Regions from separate parts of the Lysinibacillus sp. GW821-FHT14F06 genome, predicted to be linked through region 3. Evidence: riboswitches for the same ligand, from Rfam matches in the RefSeq annotation. Region 3 holds a riboswitch; each other region holds the start of a gene.
The links. Region 3 has a riboswitch for thiamine pyrophosphate ahead of thiT (energy-coupled thiamine transporter ThiT). Riboswitches for the same ligand answer to the same signal wherever they lie in the genome.

Region 1: another riboswitch for thiamine pyrophosphate. It lies ahead of thiC (phosphomethylpyrimidine synthase ThiC); the one in region 3 lies ahead of thiT (energy-coupled thiamine transporter ThiT).
Region 2: another riboswitch for thiamine pyrophosphate. It lies ahead of AC1RNS_RS17660 (ABC transporter substrate-binding protein); the one in region 3 lies ahead of thiT (energy-coupled thiamine transporter ThiT).
Region 4: another riboswitch for thiamine pyrophosphate. It lies ahead of thiM (hydroxyethylthiazole kinase); the one in region 3 lies ahead of thiT (energy-coupled thiamine transporter ThiT).

The regions. Positions count from the first base shown of each region.
Region 1 covers NZ_JBXAPF010000023.1:60,787-65,497, forward strand. Annotated here, with positions in the region: gene AC1RNS_RS18460 (AEC family transporter) at 1-365, shown strand, start outside; gene AC1RNS_RS18465 (methyl-accepting chemotaxis protein) at 542-2,293, shown strand; TPP riboswitch at 2,358-2,472, shown strand; gene thiC (phosphomethylpyrimidine synthase ThiC) at 2,610-4,388, shown strand; gene AC1RNS_RS18475 (catalase) at 4,513-4,711, opposite strand, start outside.
Region 2 covers NZ_JBXAPF010000021.1:57,442-62,152, reverse strand. Annotated here, with positions in the region: gene AC1RNS_RS17675 (ABC transporter ATP-binding protein) at 1-745, opposite strand, end outside; gene AC1RNS_RS17680 (TatD family hydrolase) at 1-6, opposite strand, end outside; gene AC1RNS_RS17670 (ABC transporter permease) at 723-1,493, opposite strand; gene AC1RNS_RS17665 (thiamine-binding protein) at 1,493-1,783, opposite strand; gene AC1RNS_RS17660 (ABC transporter substrate-binding protein) at 1,785-2,783, opposite strand; TPP riboswitch at 2,943-3,053, opposite strand; gene AC1RNS_RS17655 (hypothetical protein) at 3,113-4,309, opposite strand; gene AC1RNS_RS17650 (sigma-70 family RNA polymerase sigma factor) at 4,290-4,711, opposite strand, start outside.
Region 3 covers NZ_JBXAPF010000008.1:133,574-138,284, forward strand. Annotated here, with positions in the region: gene AC1RNS_RS10120 (helix-turn-helix domain-containing protein) at 1-1,792, opposite strand, end outside; gene AC1RNS_RS10125 (hypothetical protein) at 1,924-2,049, opposite strand; gene AC1RNS_RS10130 (magnetosome magnetite crystal formation protein family) at 2,105-2,437, opposite strand; TPP riboswitch at 2,561-2,668, shown strand; gene thiT (energy-coupled thiamine transporter ThiT) at 2,788-3,348, shown strand; gene map (type I methionyl aminopeptidase) at 3,549-4,304, shown strand; gene AC1RNS_RS10145 (TspO-related membrane protein) at 4,334-4,711, opposite strand, start outside.
Region 4 covers NZ_JBXAPF010000009.1:83,612-88,322, forward strand. Annotated here, with positions in the region: gene sppA (signal peptide peptidase SppA) at 1-444, opposite strand, end outside; gene mbcS (acyl-CoA synthetase MbcS) at 646-2,232, opposite strand; TPP riboswitch at 2,590-2,688, shown strand; gene thiM (hydroxyethylthiazole kinase) at 2,779-3,534, shown strand; gene thiD (bifunctional hydroxymethylpyrimidine kinase/phosphomethylpyrimidine kinase) at 3,534-4,358, shown strand; gene thiE (thiamine phosphate synthase) at 4,348-4,711, shown strand, end outside.

The DNA.
Region 1 (4,711 bases), on a different contig from region 3:
TTCCAATAGATCATGTGGCAGAAGGTTTTATTGCTGTGGCATTAATCACGTTAGGTGCCCAACTATCACAACTTGAAATTAAATCCATGTTTAATAAAACCGTCATTATTAGCTGTTTTACACGACTAATTTTAGGACCAGCAGTTGCTTTACTCATTATTTATTTACTCGGCTTAGACGGGGTAGTGGCACAATCATTATTTATCGCTAGTGCTTTTCCAACATCCCGAAATAGCTCTAGTTTAGCATTAGAGTATGATATCGAATCAGCAACAGCTGCTCAAACTGTTTTATTTTCAACAATAGTGAGCTGTATTACAGTAACAATTGTTATTTATCTAGCAGAACTATTATTTCTTTCATAACATATGACGTAAAAAAAGGAATAGGCTTATGGCTTATTGCTTTTTTTTATGCTCAAAAAGTAAAATGAAGAAAATAATTAGAAAATATAAGGAAGTTTGTTAGTTATTGTAATTTTTAATATATACATAGGGTAAATAGGTGTTTAATCATAATATTGAAAGGGGCGTTCATAGCTTTGCGTAAAGGAATAGAGTTATGGAAGAAATTCATCATCTTATTAATAGTTATTATGGTTGCTTTTAGTGTTGCTCTTGGGCTTATTGTCTATAAGAGTACAAAAAACATAGTGGAGTTGGCATTAAAAGAGAATAGTATGATTTTAGCAAGAAATGTTGTGGGACAGCTTGATTCAGAGAGGTATGAGCAGCTAGTTACAAATCCAGATAACCGTTCACTGTATCTTGATTTACAGAAGGAGCTGACAACAATACTGAAAACCAATTATGTAACGTATATCTATGTGTTCAAGGGAACACCTGATGGTAAACAATCAATGGTGCTGGTGGATGCAGGAGATTTAAATAGTGAGGAAACCTACCAAATTGGAGATATTATGGAGGATATACCGTATGAAAGTGTTGTAAAAACAATTTCTAATAATGAGGATGGCTTTAGTGAGTTTGTTTCTGTAGAGGGGTGGGGAGATTTTATTTCTGCTTATGCACCTGTCAGAGCAGAAAATGGTGAAATTGTTGCATATGTTGGATTAGATATTGAGAGCTCCATTATTTACGGCATTCAAAAATCTGCTGTATCGAAGTACTTGCCTATTCTTTTAGGCATAGTCATTTTATTGAGTGTCGTTATGATGACGACATTGTATTTGTATATGCGAAAATCACTGAAGCCGATATTTATCATGAAACGAGCAACAATAGCCTTTACAGATGGAAATATGGCAGAAACTCAACATATATTGGATGAAATAAGCTTTGAGTCAAATGATGATATTTCAGATTTTAGTAGCAAATTTAAAGAAATGATGCAATCTATGCATCAAATTATCTCTAATCTATCGGGGATTGGCACAGATATTTCTAAGGCAACTGATAGTTTACAGGAGGTAGGGAATAATGTGCAGCACTCAAGTAACAAGCTCATTGAAAGTGCAGGAGGGATAGAGGAGAGTGTAGATCGACAAAGAGATCTAGCGACACATTCCTTTAAAACAATCGAAGAGATGACGTCAGGAATTATGCAGATTTCAGCATCTGTTTCTTCCGTTATGAAAAGCTCCTCCAATACAGCCGATCTTGTAAAGCAAAGTCAATCAGAAGCGGCAATGATTACGAATCGTATGAATGACGTGGCAGATTTGGTAACTCATACGGCAAATAATGTGAATGTTCTTGGTGAAAGATATAGTACAATCGAAGAAATGATAAGTGTTATTCAAAATATTGCCGATCAAACAAATTTATTGGCATTAAACGCGGCGATTGAGGCAGCGAGAGCAGGTGAGCATGGTAAAGGCTTTGCTATTGTCGCGGAAGAGGTGAAAAAGCTGGCCGAGATGACGAAGTTGTCAGCTGAGGATATTCGTCAGCATATATATGAATTTAAAATAGTAACAGAGACTGTGTTAAAAGAAATGGACCATAGTACTGTTGAAGTTAAAGAAGGAGCTCATTTAGTGATGGCCATTAGTAATGAGCTGGATCATTTGTTTGAAGCAGTAAAAGTAGTTGAGGAAGATGTTCAAAATGTTTTTGAGGTTACAAACACAATGTCCAAAAACACGAACGTCGTTTTATCGGCATTAGAGCAAACGAATGAGGCATCCGAGGCTGTCTTGTTGGAAACAAAAGAAGTAGCCGATGCATCAAAGTTGCAAGAATCATCATTGAGTCAGCTAAGTAGAACGATTCATGAATTAACGGAGCAGGTAAAGCGTTTAGAGTTTATGAAGCAAAAATATAAACTCTAAAGGAAAAATAGTGATGAAGCTTCCATCTCTTAGCAATATCTGTTACACTAGCATCAAACTTAATAGCATTAACTAGGGGAGTCTGATGAGTCAGGCTGAGAGGGAAACGCATAGAGGTTTCTTGACCCTTTGGACCTGATCTGGCTCATACCAGCGTGGGAAAGTTAAGAAATTATTGCGAGCTCTTTACAATGCGATAATTATACCTTATACAATCATAGCCGGATCCAAAAATTTTTGGATTCGGCTTTTTATTTTTTGGGGTGAGCTAGATTCGGTCCTTGTATGAATTTTCTATAAGGGAGAGAAGTAGGTCATGACAACAGTTAGCGAAAAGAACATTACCATTATGTCGAGCTTTGAGGGGAGCAAAAAGGTTTATGTAGAGGGATCAAGACCAGATATTTTAGTGCCGATGCGTGAAATTGCATTAAGTCCAACGACAGGAAGCTTTGGAGAAGAGGAAAATGCACCAGTTCATGTGTATGATACGAGCGGTCCATATACTGACCCTGCCTATAAGGTAGATATTACGAAGGGCTTACCAGCGTTGCGAAGTGAATGGATTAGAGAACGAGGAGACGTGGAGGAGTATGTCGGGCGTACTATTAAACCAGAGGATAATGGTTTCCGCATAGCTGATGATCCACGTATAAAAGAAAATATATTTCCTGATTTATCTAGAAAACCTCTACGTGCAAAAAAAGATAGAAATGTAACACAGCTTCATTATGCACGAAAAGGAGTAATTACTCCGGAAATGGAGTTTGTAGCTATTCGCGAAAATATGGACCCTGAATTTGTTCGCTCTGAAATTGCAGCTGGGCGTGCAATTATGCCTTCTAATATTAATCATCCTGAGGCTGAGCCAATGATTATAGGACGTAATTTTCATGTGAAAATTAATGCCAATATTGGGAATTCAGCAGTATCATCTTCTATTGCAGAAGAGGTAGAGAAAATGACATGGGCAACACGCTGGGGCGCTGATAATATTATGGATTTATCGACTGGAAAGCACATTCATACCACACGTGAATGGATTATCCGTAATGCCGCGGTGCCAGTTGGAACAGTGCCAATTTATCAAGCGCTTGAAAAGGTAAATGGTGTGGCTGAGGATTTAACGTGGGAGGTGTATCGTGATACGTTAATTGAGCAAGCAGAGCAGGGTGTTGATTATTTTACGATTCATGCGGGTGTACTATTACGTTATGTGCCATTAACAGCTAATCGTGTGACAGGCATTGTGTCACGTGGAGGTTCAATTATGGCACAGTGGTGCTTATATCATCATCAAGAGAATTTTTTATATACACATTTTGAAGAAATCTGTGAAATCATGAAAACATATGATGTTGCCTTTTCATTAGGGGATGGTTTACGTCCTGGATCGATTGCAGATGCCAATGATGAGGCTCAGTTTGCAGAGCTTGAAACGTTAGGTGAATTAACACAGATTGCATGGAAGCATGATGTACAGGTGATGGTGGAGGGACCAGGACACGTGCCAATGCATTTAATTAAAGAAAATATGGACAAGCAGTTAGAGGTGTGTAAGGAGGCTCCTTTCTATACTTTAGGACCACTGACAACAGATATTGCACCAGGCTATGACCATATTACATCAGCTATTGGTGCTGCAATGATTGGATGGTTTGGTACGGCAATGCTATGTTATGTGACACCAAAAGAGCATCTGGGCTTACCAAATCGAGAGGATGTTCGTGTAGGGGTGATTACGTATAAAATTGCTGCACATGCGGCTGATTTAGCGAAGGGGCATCCTGGAGCACAGCAGCGAGATGATGCGCTTTCAAAGGCACGCTTCGAATTCCGCTGGCGCGATCAATTCAACCTTTCTTTAGATCCAGAGCGTGCAGTTGAATACCATGATGAAACATTACCAGCAGAGGGAGCAAAAACTGCGCACTTTTGTTCAATGTGTGGGCCCAAGTTCTGTAGTATGAGAATCTCCCAGGATATTCGTAATTATGCAAAAGAAAAAGATGTAAATACGACGGAGGCAATACATCAAGGAATGCAGGAAAAGGCTGAGGAATTTAAGAAAGCAGGCAGTCAGATTTATCAATAATATTGTCATGAAAGGTTTGTGTTTATTTAGGCACAAACCTTTTTCGTTGAATAGAAAACTCCACGTGAAATGTTGCTCACATGGAGTTAAAGTTGGATTTGGATATCAATAATAGATGGAAAAATTAAACGTTAGTTGGTTGTTTTACGTATGGGTTAGTAAGATCCATACCTTCTAATGAAAGACCCATTGCTTTTGCTACACCCTCACCATATGCTGGATCAGCTAAATAGCAGTGAAGGATGTGGCGACGTTTGATGAACTCTTCAACAGGTGCCATATCATTTGCTGTATTTTCGAATAGGCGTTGTTGTTCTTCAGCA
Region 2 (4,711 bases), on a different contig from region 3:
CAACATAGACATCATCCTTTTCTTCTTTTAAAAACGTAAATAATTGTTGCTTTAATGCTGTAAATGTCTCAGAATGACGAATCTCCTCTTGTCGTGGCCGTACAAAAGGAACAATTATTTCTTGTTTAATTGTTGCTGGTCGTTTCGATAGTACAATAATCCGATCTGCCAAAAATAGCGCTTCCTCAATACTATGAGTTACAAATAAAATAGATTTTCGATATTTTTCCCAAATGGATAATAGCCAAGCTTGCATTTCTAATCTTGTAAACTCATCTAACGCAGAAAATGGCTCATCTAAGCATAATATAGGCTTGTTACTAACAATTGCACGAATAAAGGACACTCGCTGCTGCATACCACCAGATAGCTCACTTGGATAGGCATTAACAAATGAAGCGAGACCCACTTTCGCTAACCACTCCTTTGCAAGTTCTATATTCGGCTTTTGCTGAAGCTCCTCTACAATTGTGACATTTTCTAAAATAGTTCTCCATGGTAGTAAGCATGGCTGCTGAGGCATATAGCCAATCGTTCCTCTTTTTTGCTGTATATCTGCACCGTTTAATAAAATGGCTCCCTTATCAATCGAAGAAACACCTCCAATTAATTGAAAGAGCGTACTTTTCCCGCTACCAGACGGACCAATAATTGCCACAAATTCACCGTCCTTCACCTCAAAGGATAAATCTCGAATGACCTGAAGAGTATCAAAGGATTTATCAATATTTTGAACGCTTAGCATGGAATCCTCTCCCCTTCACAATAAGCTTTTCTAGCAGTTGAATAGCGCTAAATAATACTAAACTTAAACAGACAATAGCCAAAATGGCCACAAACACACGATCTGTACGAAATGATGATTGTGCCAATGTCATATATACCCCTATCCCCTTTTTGGCACCTAACCACTCAGCAATAACAGCCCCCATAACGCTGTAGGTAGCGGCAATTTTAATGCCTGAAAAAATAGACGGGTATGCATATGGCCATTCAAGCTTCCAAAAGGTTTGTGCCTTTGTTGCCCCAATCATCTCAAAATAATGCTTCAATTCCGATGAGGTTTGACGGAAACCATCCATTGCAGCAATAACAATGGGAAAAAAGCATACAAGACAAATAATGATAAGTTTAGGTAATAAACCAAAGCCAAACCAAATAATTAATAACGGTGCTAGAACAAGTATAGGAATGTTTTGTGACATAATAAGAATGGGATAAAATAGTTCTCGAATAAATGAAAAACGATGCAGGAGCACAGCAACCGCTAGTCCACAACATATGCCAATAGTAAGTCCCAGTAAAGCTAACTTCACTGTTGCGAAGGCATGAGGCATAAATGTTTCATACGATCGTAAACCTTCTGCCAAAATAGCAATTGGTGCTGGCAATAACCAATGTGGGATATCTGCCAAACGCACAATTAGCTCCCATATGAATAAGAGGAAGGCGATAAAAATTATCGTCCTTCCCTTTTGTATTGCCTGCTTCATCACTTGTATTTCTCCGTTAACGTTCCCATTGTAATACCAGATGGCTGATATAAAATTTTCACTTGTGTAATAACATTGATGGCCCCAAGCTCTATCATCTTTTCATTCATCCGTTCAATGATTTCTAACAACGTTGTCAGCTCGCCCTCCATTGTCGTTTCTAAAGGGTGCACCTCATATTTCACGCCTGACGCATCAATAATAGCAATGGCCGCATCAACAAATGGAATAACATCTTCATATTTTTCTGTTTTCGGGATAATTTGTACACTGATTAATGAGTTTGCCATGTTACTTCGTCTCCTTTTTTGGTAAAAAGTCGTTCGTAAATGCTTGTTCTGCCTTAAATTCGCCCTCTAAAACGTTGTTGCTAGTCATCCACTTCGCATAGTTTTCCCAGACAGTTAGCTTTTGCTCGCCCCATTGAGCAGCGTCATCCTGATACTTATCTGCTAGCCACTCCTGACTTTTATGCACAAGCTCTTTATCTAAATCAGGTACTGCCTCAAGTAAAACATCTGCTGCCTCACTTGGATTACTGATCGCATATTCATAGCCCTTTGCCACGGCAGCGACAAATGCTTCAACTGTCTTTGGATCATCCTGAATCATTTTTTCATTCGTAGCAAGAACGGGTGTATAATAATCCAGTTGGTCACTATAATCTGTTAAATACAGCATGTTGAGCTTTTCACCACGAAGCTCAGCTTCAATTCCAGTCCAAGCATAGTAAATCCATGCAAAATCAATATCTTTTTTCATCATTGTAAAGAAATCTATATCACCGGCATTAATAATATCTAATTTATTAATATCTGCATTTTCAGTTTGCATTAATGACTGTAGAACAGCCTGCTCAAGTGGAGCTCCCCAGCCACCATATGTTTTCCCTTCAAATTTCTTCGGTGATGTAATGCCTTTAGAGGCAATTGAGGCAAAGCCAGAAGTATTATGCTGAATAATCGCCGCAATCGATACTAGAGGTACCCCCTGTACACGAGCCTGTGTAATTCCCTCCTGATAGCTTACACCAAACTGTGCCTTGCCAGATGCCACGAGCTGATCCGCTCCTGCGTCACCAGGTTGTAAAATATCAACATCCAAGCCCTGCTCTTCAAAATAACCTAATTTCTTAGCAACATATAGCCCTGTATGATTTGTATTTGGCGTCCAATCGAGTACAACGGACACCTTTTTTAATGCATGCTCATCCTTGTTGGTATCCTTTTTTTCGCTACAGCCCGCTAATGTTAAAAGGGCAGCCATAAGAACCAATAACCATTTTTTCATGCTGAATCCTCCCAGTAAGTAGTGTGAAAGTGTTCATAAAGGAATGTTCTACCAGAAGAAAGCGTATTCACAGTCTATCTACACCCAAGATGTGTATATAAAACAAAAAAACGCCTAGGATTCCTCCCAGACGTTGTGCAATCAATATCAAAAACTTACTTTTTTTGAATAGATGTTCCCTACGCTGGTACGAGCCAAATCAGGTTCAAAGGGTCAGCGTCTAACGGACACAATCTCAGCTGGCAACTACCAGCTCCCCTACATTCTTTCCATATGAACTTTTCGTTGATTATTATACCCATATCTCACTGTAAATAACAAGGCTCTATTTAATGAAAACGCTGTAAAAATAATTTAATTGCATCATCTTTTGCTTCATGAATTCCATCCTCCGTGAGATACTTTTCATTTATCCCAAATACCTGTAATGTCCCTTCTTTAGTATAACCTTGCGCTAAGAGAGCTAATGAAACATCTTTAAAGGCGTAAATTGGTGTTAATGAACCATCTTCTTCCACTTGATAGAATCTAAAGCGGTATTTCTCCTCCTTTGGTATCCATTCATGAAGAGCAAGACTATTTTGATAGGCTTTTAAAAAAAGGGCTTTTTTACCATCAAGTTTATGATAGGAGCCGTCTACTAAATCAACATATCCTGTCTCTAAGCTTTCTTCAGTTCTAAAGGAGGCATAGATTTTATGGTCAGTAAGTGCCACGTCATGTATGCCTTTAAAAGGTAAATCATATTGTTTTTCTTTTTCCGTTCCAACATCATAGAGCGTAAAGCTTACCGTTTCTACTCCATCTTTTTTAAAGGCTCTTGGTAGGAGCAACTGATTGTCCTGATAAATTGGCTGACTTACTGCACTATTATCAAAGGACTGTTTAAATTGTTTTACCTCATTTGTACGCAGATTTGTTAAGCTATAAATGGTATGACCTGTTCTGGTATCAGACATTTCTGTCAGTAGTGTATCATCTTCTAAATCCATAAAAGTATCCGTAGAAAAGCCTTTGACCTCTAATGTTTCTCTATTTTTTACAAACACAGAATTCCTATCATCAGCCATCCAAGCAAGCCAATCTTCATTTACTAACATTTTTGAAATAGGAAATTCACTTGTACTTGTTACTTCCGCTTTTTCAATATGTGTATCGAGTGAATAGGAATAAATGGTATTACCCTCGTAATAATAAAAGGAGTTCGTTGCATCATCAAAGATAGCTGTAGATAATGTATTAGCAGTTCGACCAGGAATACTAATTTCTTCATAGGATTGTTCACTTATTTGCGAAATCGTCAATTGTTCCTTTATTTCATCTATAAATGGATAACTTAGTAATGCCGTAAGTGCTAAAGCTGAAAATCCTACTGCTACGGGCTTCCACACATGTTTTTTTACAGGAGTTTGCTGTTGCTCAAATCTAACATGAGCAGCCTCTAAAATCTCTTCTTTTTTTTGAGGAGTTAATGCTAATTGATCTGGTATAGTAGTCTTTAATCGCTTACGTAAATTCATTTCCATTATAAATTCCCTCCTTTTCTAATTGGATGCCTACTCGTTTTCTCCCTCTTGCTAGCCTTGTTTTCACTGTATTGATTGAACATTGTAAAATGGATGCGATATCGGTGATAGATAGTTCATCATAGTAATAAAGCCAAAGGACCTCTCGATATTTCGTTTCTAATGTAGTAATACTGTGAGCAATAACATCCATTTCTTCTTGCTTTAAAATTTGAGATTCCACTGAAATAGAGGCTTCCTGCTTTTTAAAAAGACTAGTTAACTCTGTTTTCCGATATGCCCAGCTCTTAAAGTAATTGTGACACTCGTTGACGACCATACGATATAAGTAAGTTTTGACACTAGAACGTCCTTCAAATTGCTCCATCTGAATGTAATAGCGGATGAATACTTCCTGTACAA
Region 3 (4,711 bases):
CTTTGTCTGTTTTGGCTAATTTTATATTTTGTAAGTAAGAAAACATATAGATAGCAAGATTTAATTCGAACATAGTTTTCCCATTCTGCTCGTCAATCCCTATTAATGAAAAAATCGTTTGGAGTCTATATTTAATGGTGTTTAGGTGTACAAAGCATGCCTCAGCTGTTTTTTTTCGGTTTTGATTATGTTCAAAAAATAGCTTTAGTGTATATAACAAATCAGTTTTATGTTGATTATCGTATTCCATAATTGGTCCAAGCTTCAACTCAACATATTCTGCCATTTCCTGTGGGTCATTATTTAAAAAAAGTGTATAAGGTCCAAGTTTATCATAGGAAATGATGAATGGTGCCTGTTCTAGTGTCTGTAAATAGTCAATACACTTTGTGGAGTCCCGATATGAACTGAAAATGTTTTCAATTGTGTTAAAGTGTCTTCCGAGACCAACCATAAATGATAGTGAATTGTACTTTGTCGAGTCTTTTTCGAGGAGTACAAAAAAATATTGAATACGCTCTTTAAACTGTTCGACTGAAACTCGCAAATTGTTCATAAATAAAAAATGATAGTGTAATTCATGCTCCGAGATAAAAACTGGTAAGGAAAATAAGCGAGTTAAACGATATAGTAGTTTACTAAATTGGTGCTGCATTTTATTAGTCTGAGCAACATGATATGTACTTCCATCAAGTTGTAGAGTAGCACATAAGTAATGAGAAGTTTGTTGCACTTCTTGACGTTTATAAAAGGCATTGAAATTTGAGTTTAAAAGCTGTTGTAACAAATATCCGTCGTATTTAAAGGAATTTTCTAGCTCCTTTTCCTCCTCAGCTAACTGTAAGGCAAATAATGCACCTGCCTGTTCTACTGCAAATAAATCTAAAGGATCCATTTGTAAATGTTGATTCATCACAATCAGTAGTATTCCTATAACACCTCGTTCTGTATGGATAGGAAATAAGTAACTTACATACGTTTCATCTTTAAATGGTATGTATACTTGATGTCGTACACATTGCTGTACAACTGTATCAAGATGCTGTGATTTTTGCTCTTTTAAAATGTCAGTAGCAAGTTTAGCTACAGGAGATGATGCAAATAATAAATCGTAAAAATCTGTCATAATTGCTACAGATTGGCCTAGTAATGATGCAAGCGTATCAATCATATCGCTGAGTCGGCCACGTGTTAAGGAAACCTGTGTTAAAGCATTATAAATGCGCTTAGAGCGTTCGTTTTGAGTAAATAATTTTGCATTTTCAATAGCAATTGAGGATTGGTTTGCAAATGCCTGTAACATTGTTAAATCACTATTTTCAAACTGTGTATCTCCTGAAAAATTGACAATTGTTAAAACGCCTATACATGAATTACTTTTATCAAGAAGTGGAGCACAAACAGCACTTTTGGGATAAGTTAAATCACCAACTGCTTTTGTATAGTTTTCTTCGTACTGTGGAAATAAATCCGCCATGCTTTCTGAAACATCATTGCTAGAGTGAAATCTAAATGCTTGTTTTTGAGAGAATACCTTTCCAGTCATTCCTTCATTTGAGGCAAGGTGAATCTTTTTTAAATAAGCCAGGTCATAACCAATGGCATGCTTGGCAACTAGACGATTAGTTTCTGTATTCAACATAAACAATACCCCTGCATCAGCACCGTCTATCACATGAAGTACCTCATTCATCAATTTTTCTAATACTTGGTTAATATCGAGTGTTGAAGTTAGAACCTGCGCTGCCTTAACCAAGCTCATTAATTGTTTTTCACTATTTATTTTTAACAACCCCTCATCTGTAGTGCTAAACCCTATTTTAATATAAATCTGCTATGCCAAGTACAAATTAGAAAAAAGTTATAGAGTCAAAAAAAAGAATCTGCTGGAAAAAGATGAGCAGATTCTTTATTTGGGATGTATTATTTCTTATAGCTGTTTTTTGGAGAAGAGGGTGCTCCTTTCTTAGCCGCCATTACTTTTTTGACAATTGGTATAACGATAGGTGCTAATTTTACGGCGGTTTTGACAACTTTAGATACTTTCATAAAAAAACAGCTCCTTTTACTAATAGTTCTACCTGTTTATGTTAGAAATGAAACATTAACGAATAACGCGAACAGCTTGCACGATATTCCAAATAACAATCCCTAGTGAGACAAGTACGTAAATGGCAAATGATGCAAACCAAACAATCATAAATGTATTGCTACCTGCTTGTGGATCAAAAGTGTTAAATGATATGGTTGAGAAGACAAAGACAGCAAAGAAGATGATACCAAATACAAATGGGATTAAATGCGAAATAAGTGCTCGAATGGAGTGTCTTTTTACGTCACTATCTTTCGAAACAAAGTAAACAATTAATGGCACAATAAAGGGTGCGAAAAAAACGCTGAGATAACTAAAGGCAGATAAAATTTTTTGGTTCTCCATAGTTGTACCTCCTTTTTTAATATTTACGCATGAAAAACAGCAAAGTTTCAAAAAATATTGTGAAAGAGAGTTGTAATCATATCCGTATTTGCGTACAATGAGGTTGTTCAAATAAAAAGATGTAACGACCACAAGGGGAGCTGATGATGTCAGCTGAGACTGGGCACGTAATGCCTTAACTCTTTGAACCTGTAAGTTAACACTTGCGTAGGGATGTGGATAGAAACCGACACTTGTACGATGTGAGGCTCTGTCCTGGCATTGTTTTTTTTTGCCAGATAGAGTCAAAAAGTAAATATGATTTCTATTCCTTCTCTTGTATCCTACATCGGAACAAAGGAGAGAATAAAATGGACAAAAAAAGACTTTTAATGCTTGTGGAGATTGCGATTTTCGCAGCAATTGGCCTTGTGCTTGATCAGATTTCCTTTAAAGTATGGGCACAAGGAGGCTCTGTTAGTCTAGTGATGGTACCAATAATTTTGATAGCCTTTCGTTGGGGTCTTTTACCTGGTCTGACAACGGGCTTACTTATTGGTGTTATGCAAACAATGTTTGGTGCTACAGTAGTACATTGGTTACAAGGCTTACTCGATTATGGCGTTGCCTTCACAATAGTTGGCTTGGCTGCAATCGTACGTCGACCAGTGCTTGACGCTGCAAAAAATCAAAACAAAACGAAAATGGCACTGTATATTATTCTAGGAACTGTATTAGCAGGATTTTTACGCTATGCGGCACATACTATTGCTGGCGCGGTATTCTTCTCAGAGTATGCGGGCGATCAAAATGCATGGATTTATTCAATTATTTATAATGGTACGTATATGCTACCGGCTACACTTTTAACTGCCATTGTTGGTGTTCTGTTATTTACAGCAGCACCACAATTAATGCAGCGAAAATCATAAATACACAACCCTTCACAGTAGTGGAGGGTTTTTTGTATCGTTTTATTAGCTATTATAAAATTTACCCGCTGTGAATATATTATTACATTTCAGCACTTTGCAATTTATAAGGGCATACAATATTTAAAGCGTTTAGCGTTTTATGTCAAACAAGTTATGTTATATTAAAGAGTAGATATTAGATGAAAGGGACGTTAAAAATGATTGTAAAAACGCAAGAAGAGATTGAAGCCTTTAAAAAAATTGGCCGTATTTGTGCTGAAATTCGTGAGGCAATGAAGGCTGCGACAAAACCTGGTGTTACAACACTTGAACTCGATGAGATTGCTGGCCGTATGTTTGCTGAGGCAGGAGCAATTTCTGGACCTAAAGGAGAATATGACTTCCCAGGCTACACATGTATTAGTGTCAACGAGGAAGTAGCTCATGGTATTCCAGGAAAACGCGTAATTAAAGAGGGAGACATTGTCAACATTGATGTATCTGGTTCATTAAATGGCTATTTTGCAGATACGGGCATTTCATTTGTCGTGGGTGAAGGCTACGAGGATAAAGAGAAGCTGTGTCGTGTGGCAAAAAGTGCCTTTGATCGTGCAATGACAAAAGTAAAAGCTGGATCAAAATTAAATCAAATTGGTAAAGCCGTTGAGCGTGAAGCATATGCCAATGACTTAACTGTAATTATGAATCTAACAGGTCATGGCTTAGGGCTTTCCTTGCATGATGAGCCGAATCATATTTTAAACTATTATGATGCATGGGATTCTACAATCATGAAAGAGGGCATGGTGCTTGCGGTTGAGCCCTTTATCTCAGCAAAGGCAGAGCATATTGTGGAAGCTGGTGATGGCTGGACCTTCGTTACACCAGATAAATCACTAGTTGCTCAAATCGAACATTCAATTATTGTGACAAAAGACAAACCAATTATTTTAACTTCATTGGATGAGGCATAATATAAAAAATCCTGCTACCCCAATTATTTTTAGGGGGCAGGATTTTTTTTTATGAAAAGTATACCGACTAATAGTACACCACATAAAAATAAAGCAGCTGTTGTTACAAGTAGCTCTTCAAAACCATTATGTAACGCGATTCCAATATAAGCCCAAATAAATACAGATGGATACATAATATCGAAATGATGGAAGCGCATATGTAATGCGATGGCAACACCGATTGTTAATAAAATGACTGCCCATAGAGGGTTGCTAAGACCAAAGCCGTTCCATCCATAAGCTGTTAATGTAAAGCTTGTATCTGTCATCAAAGTAAATGTCGACCATGCATAGTAAATAGAGAAAGGGATACGTCCTGCCAACGACTTGTCGCTGTGAGGATATGTATTGTACAGCGAAAATAC
Region 4 (4,711 bases), on a different contig from region 3:
TGAGGCAGCCATAGAATCCATTGAAACATAAATTGGAATTTGTCGCTCTTCTTTAATTTTTAAAAGTTTTTTATAAATTTCTGCTGATTCTTTAACACCACCACCTGGTGAATTAACACTTAAAACAACACCTTGTATTGAATCATCATTTAAAATATTATCTAATTGGTCTAAAAAGAATTGATGATCATATGCTACTGGTTGCCATAACGAACTTGAACCAATATCTTGTATCGCCCCATCAACCTTTAAATAGGCTATCCGCTTATTTATACTACCGTTTTCAATAACTGTCTCCATTACTGATAAATTATCACCAGCCATTAAGCTATCAAAATTACCAAAGAAATCTGATTTAAAAATTGCAAAAACAGTGTTTATACCTAATGAAAATACAAGTAATACACCTGCAATAATTAAAGCAGTCCACCTTTTTACATTCATGTCTTTCCGCCTCCTCTACACGTTATACGAATAACTTTCTAATATGTTTCATTTTTTTTGCAATACTATACAAAAGGTTATGCTCATTAACATTACCGAATATCATAAAAAAAATCAAAGCTCAATAAAAATACATGAACTTTGATTTTCGTCATTATTTCCTAGGAAATATTTACTTTCGACAAAATGTAAAGCTGTAAACTATTTAATAGTACATTTATTTTTTTCTTGTTGACGTAGTTCAATACGACGGATTTTACCTGATGAAGTCTTTGGCAATTCCGTTATAAATTCAATGGCACGAGGATATTTATAGGGAGCTGTTAAAGTTTTTACATGATTTTGAAGCTGCTTGATAAGACTAGCATTTCCTATCTCTCCTTCATTAAGCACCACAAATGCCTTCACAATATTTCCCCGAACTTCATCTGGACTTGCTACAACTGCCGCTTCTTTTACTGCTGCATGTTTCATCAAAGCATCTTCTACTTCAAATGGTCCTATTGTATAGCCAGATGAAATAATAACATCGTCTCCTCGCCCCTCAAACCAAAAATAACCATCTACATCTTTATATGCTCGATCACCAGTGATATACCAATCACCTCTAAATTGTAAGCTAGTGCGCTCAGGATCATGTAAATATTTTTTAAATAACGCAGGTGTTTCACGATGTACTGCAATATCACCTACTTCTCCTACTGAAACAGGATTTCCTAAATCATCAATAATATCAATTGTATTCCCTGGAGTTGGTTTACCCATTGAGCCGATTCTAGCCTCCATACCTACCATTGTTCCGACTAATAATGTATTTTCAGTTTGCCCATAACCATCTCTTACCTGTAAATGGAAAACATTCGAAAATACTTTTATTACATCACTATTTAAAGGTTCTCCTGCTGAGACAGCCTGACGAACACTCTCTAAATTAAAATCCTGTAAGTTTTCTAATGCAGCCATAAATCGGTATTCAGTTGGTGTACAGCACAGGATATTAATATTGAATTTTTCAAGAAGTGTAAGATATGTTGTCGCATCAAATTTACCTTTGTACACAAATGCGGTTGCACCACTTCCTAATGTTGCGAGGAACGGACTCCAAATCCATTTTTGCCAGCCTGGAGCTGCTGTAGCCCAAACGATGTCATTTTCCTGTACGCCTAACCAATTCGGTGCTGTTGTTCGTAAATGTGCATATCCCCAGCTATGTGTATGTACTGCTGCCTTAGGATTGCCTGTTGTACCACTTGTATAAGCTAAAAATGCATTATCTGTACTTTTCGTTGGAGTAGAACTTATGTAATTTGTTGGTTGATCTTGCATTTTTTGAAGTAATGACTGCCAAGGTTCATGTGCATTTCCTATTACGAATTGCTGCAAGCCCTGTAAGTTTTTCACGTTATCAAATTGCTCAATATATGGCTCATAAGCAACTATACCCTTTGCATTAGCATGGTGTATGCGATATTCAATATCCTTCGTTCTTAGCATTTCCGAACTAGGAATAATCGTTAAACCTACTTTCAGTGCAGCAATATAGACAATATAGGCTTCTACTGATCTAGGCACCATCACGATTAATACATCACCTTTTGTTAATCCTTGGTTTGTAAAAACATGTGCAGCCTGATTTGCCTTTGCAAGTAGATGTGCGTATGTAATAAATTGTACATCATTATTTTCATCATAAATAATTAGTGCATTCTTGGTTACATCCTGTGCATATTTTTCAATTTCCTCTGTAATATTATACAATTCTGGTGCAATTAAATCTTGTCTTTTCATGGAAATGCCTCCCTTTTACTATGATTCATTATAAAACTCCATTTTTATCATTTTCAATGGTTCACACTCTATTTTAGAAAAGTCATGACAACTATCATACTCTGCTGTATGGCAACAGTCACGTTCATCAATCAATTTCACCTTTGCGTAATTGTAGCTGTCGCTTTTCCTTCGATACAGATAAACAATGTGTCCAGATTTTGAAGTGTGCCCGGGCCTGCAGATGTTTTTTACTTTCGATACAGAAAACATTTGTATCTGCCGCTATACTTTCGATACAGAAGACATTTGCTGGATGAAGGTAAAAACTTCTATTGAACAGGAAAGAAAAATATGGTACATTTTGGTCAACTAAAAGCAAGATTGCAGGGGGACTCATTTGGAGTTGAGAAGGTAAAACCTGACCCTTTGAACCTGTTAGTTAATACTGACGTAGGGAGCAATTCACATCTAATTCACTGATGAAAGGCTCTTTTGCGTGTTTTTTTTACACAAAAAAGAGCCTTTTTTGCACGCTTACGTCCATCCAACAAAGGAGGACTTAGAATGATTTTTCAAACTATCCGTAAAAAAAATCCACTAATTCATTGCATTACAAATTATGTGGTGGCAAATTTTCAGGCAAACGGCCTATTAGCAATCGGTGCCTCGCCAGTTATGGCTGATGGCTGTGACGAGGTCGAGGAAATGGTTGCAATTGCCTCAAGCTTATTGATTAATATCGGTACACTTAATGACAAATCGAAAGAATCCATGTTACTTGCTGGGAAAAAGGCCAATGCACTTGGCATACCTGTAGTATTAGATCCTGTTGGTGCTGGAGCTACAACCTATCGAAAACAAACCGTACAACATCTGTTAAAAGAGATTGAATTTGCAGTAATTCGCTGCAATATTGGAGAACTTGCCGCCATTGCCAATGTAGAATGGCAGCAAAAGGGTGTAGACAGTGGAACAGGTTCAATATCCTTGGTGCATGAAGCGATGAGAATTGCTCAGCTTTATCATTGTATAGTGATTGTCACAGGTGAAAAGGATTTTATAACTGATGGAAATCAACAGCAATGGATTATAGGCGGGAATTCTCATATGACAGAGGTCACTGGGACTGGCTGCTTATTAAGTGCCATTTGTTGTGCTGCTTACGTGACTGGTCATCAACCCTATAACCAATTAATAAATGTACTACAACTTTATAAAAAAATAGCTGAACAAGCTGGTTCTACTACGCAATACATCGGTGATTTTCAAATTTCTGTATTGAATGAACTATACCGTCTTTCAAAGGCTGGTGAACAATAATGCAAGTTGTTACGACAATTGCTGGCTCTGATAGTGGCGGCGGTGCAGGTATACAGGCTGATTTAAAAACCTTTCAGGAATTAAAGGTTTTTGGAACTTCCGTCATTACAGCATTGACTGCTCAAAATACGCTTGGTGTCTCAGGTGTCATGCCCATTGACGCAAGCTTTGTTGAGCAACAGCTACAAGCACTATTAGAAGATTTTTCAATTAGTGCAGTGAAAACAGGCATGCTGTTTTCTTCAGACATCATTCAAACTATCGCACAAATAATGGCTGATGCAAAGATTCCGCTTATTGTAGATCCTGTGATGATTGCGAAAGGTGGTGAAAGTTTATTACAACAAGATGCAATTGATGCCATCATGAAGCTTTTACTGCCAATTGCAACCATTGTAACTCCGAATATTCCTGAAGCTGAAACGCTTACTGGTAGAGAAATTAGAACTTTAACTGATATGAAAGAAGTAGCCTATCTCTTACTACAAACAGGAGTACAATGTGTCATTTTAAAAGGAGGTCATTTAACAGATATGGGTTTCGCCATTGATTATATATTTCTTAAAGATGGATCGTCGTTTTCTATGCAAACTCCTCGTATTACAACAAAAAATACACATGGTACTGGCTGTACATTTTCAGCAGCCTTAACTGCTTTTATGGGCAGCGGTCTTCCTATAAAAGAGGCGATTATCGAAGCAAAAAGATTTATTCAATTAGCAATAACGTATGATTTAGCTCTGGGTAATGGGCATGGGCCGACAAATCATTTTGCCTATCAAACCTATAGAGAGTCATGTGAGGTGACTATTCATGAATCGTGAAGATTTACAGCTATATTTTATAATGGGCACAGAAAATGTTGTACATCAGGAGCCATTACATGTTCTTGAAAAAGCTTTACAGCATGGAACTACCATGTTTCAACTACGAGAAAAGGGGCCTCGTGCATTAACAGGACAAGAATATGAAAATTTTGCTCGTCAATGTCAAAATCTTTGTCAGCGGTATAATGTGCCGTTTATTATCAACGATGATGTAGAGCTTGCAGTAAAACTCGAAGCAGATGGAATTCATATTGGTCAAGAGGATTTCCCTGTATCTAAAATTCGAGAAAAAATTGGAAAGATGATACTTGGTGTTTCAGTTCATTCTCAAGCTGAATTGCAAACTGCTC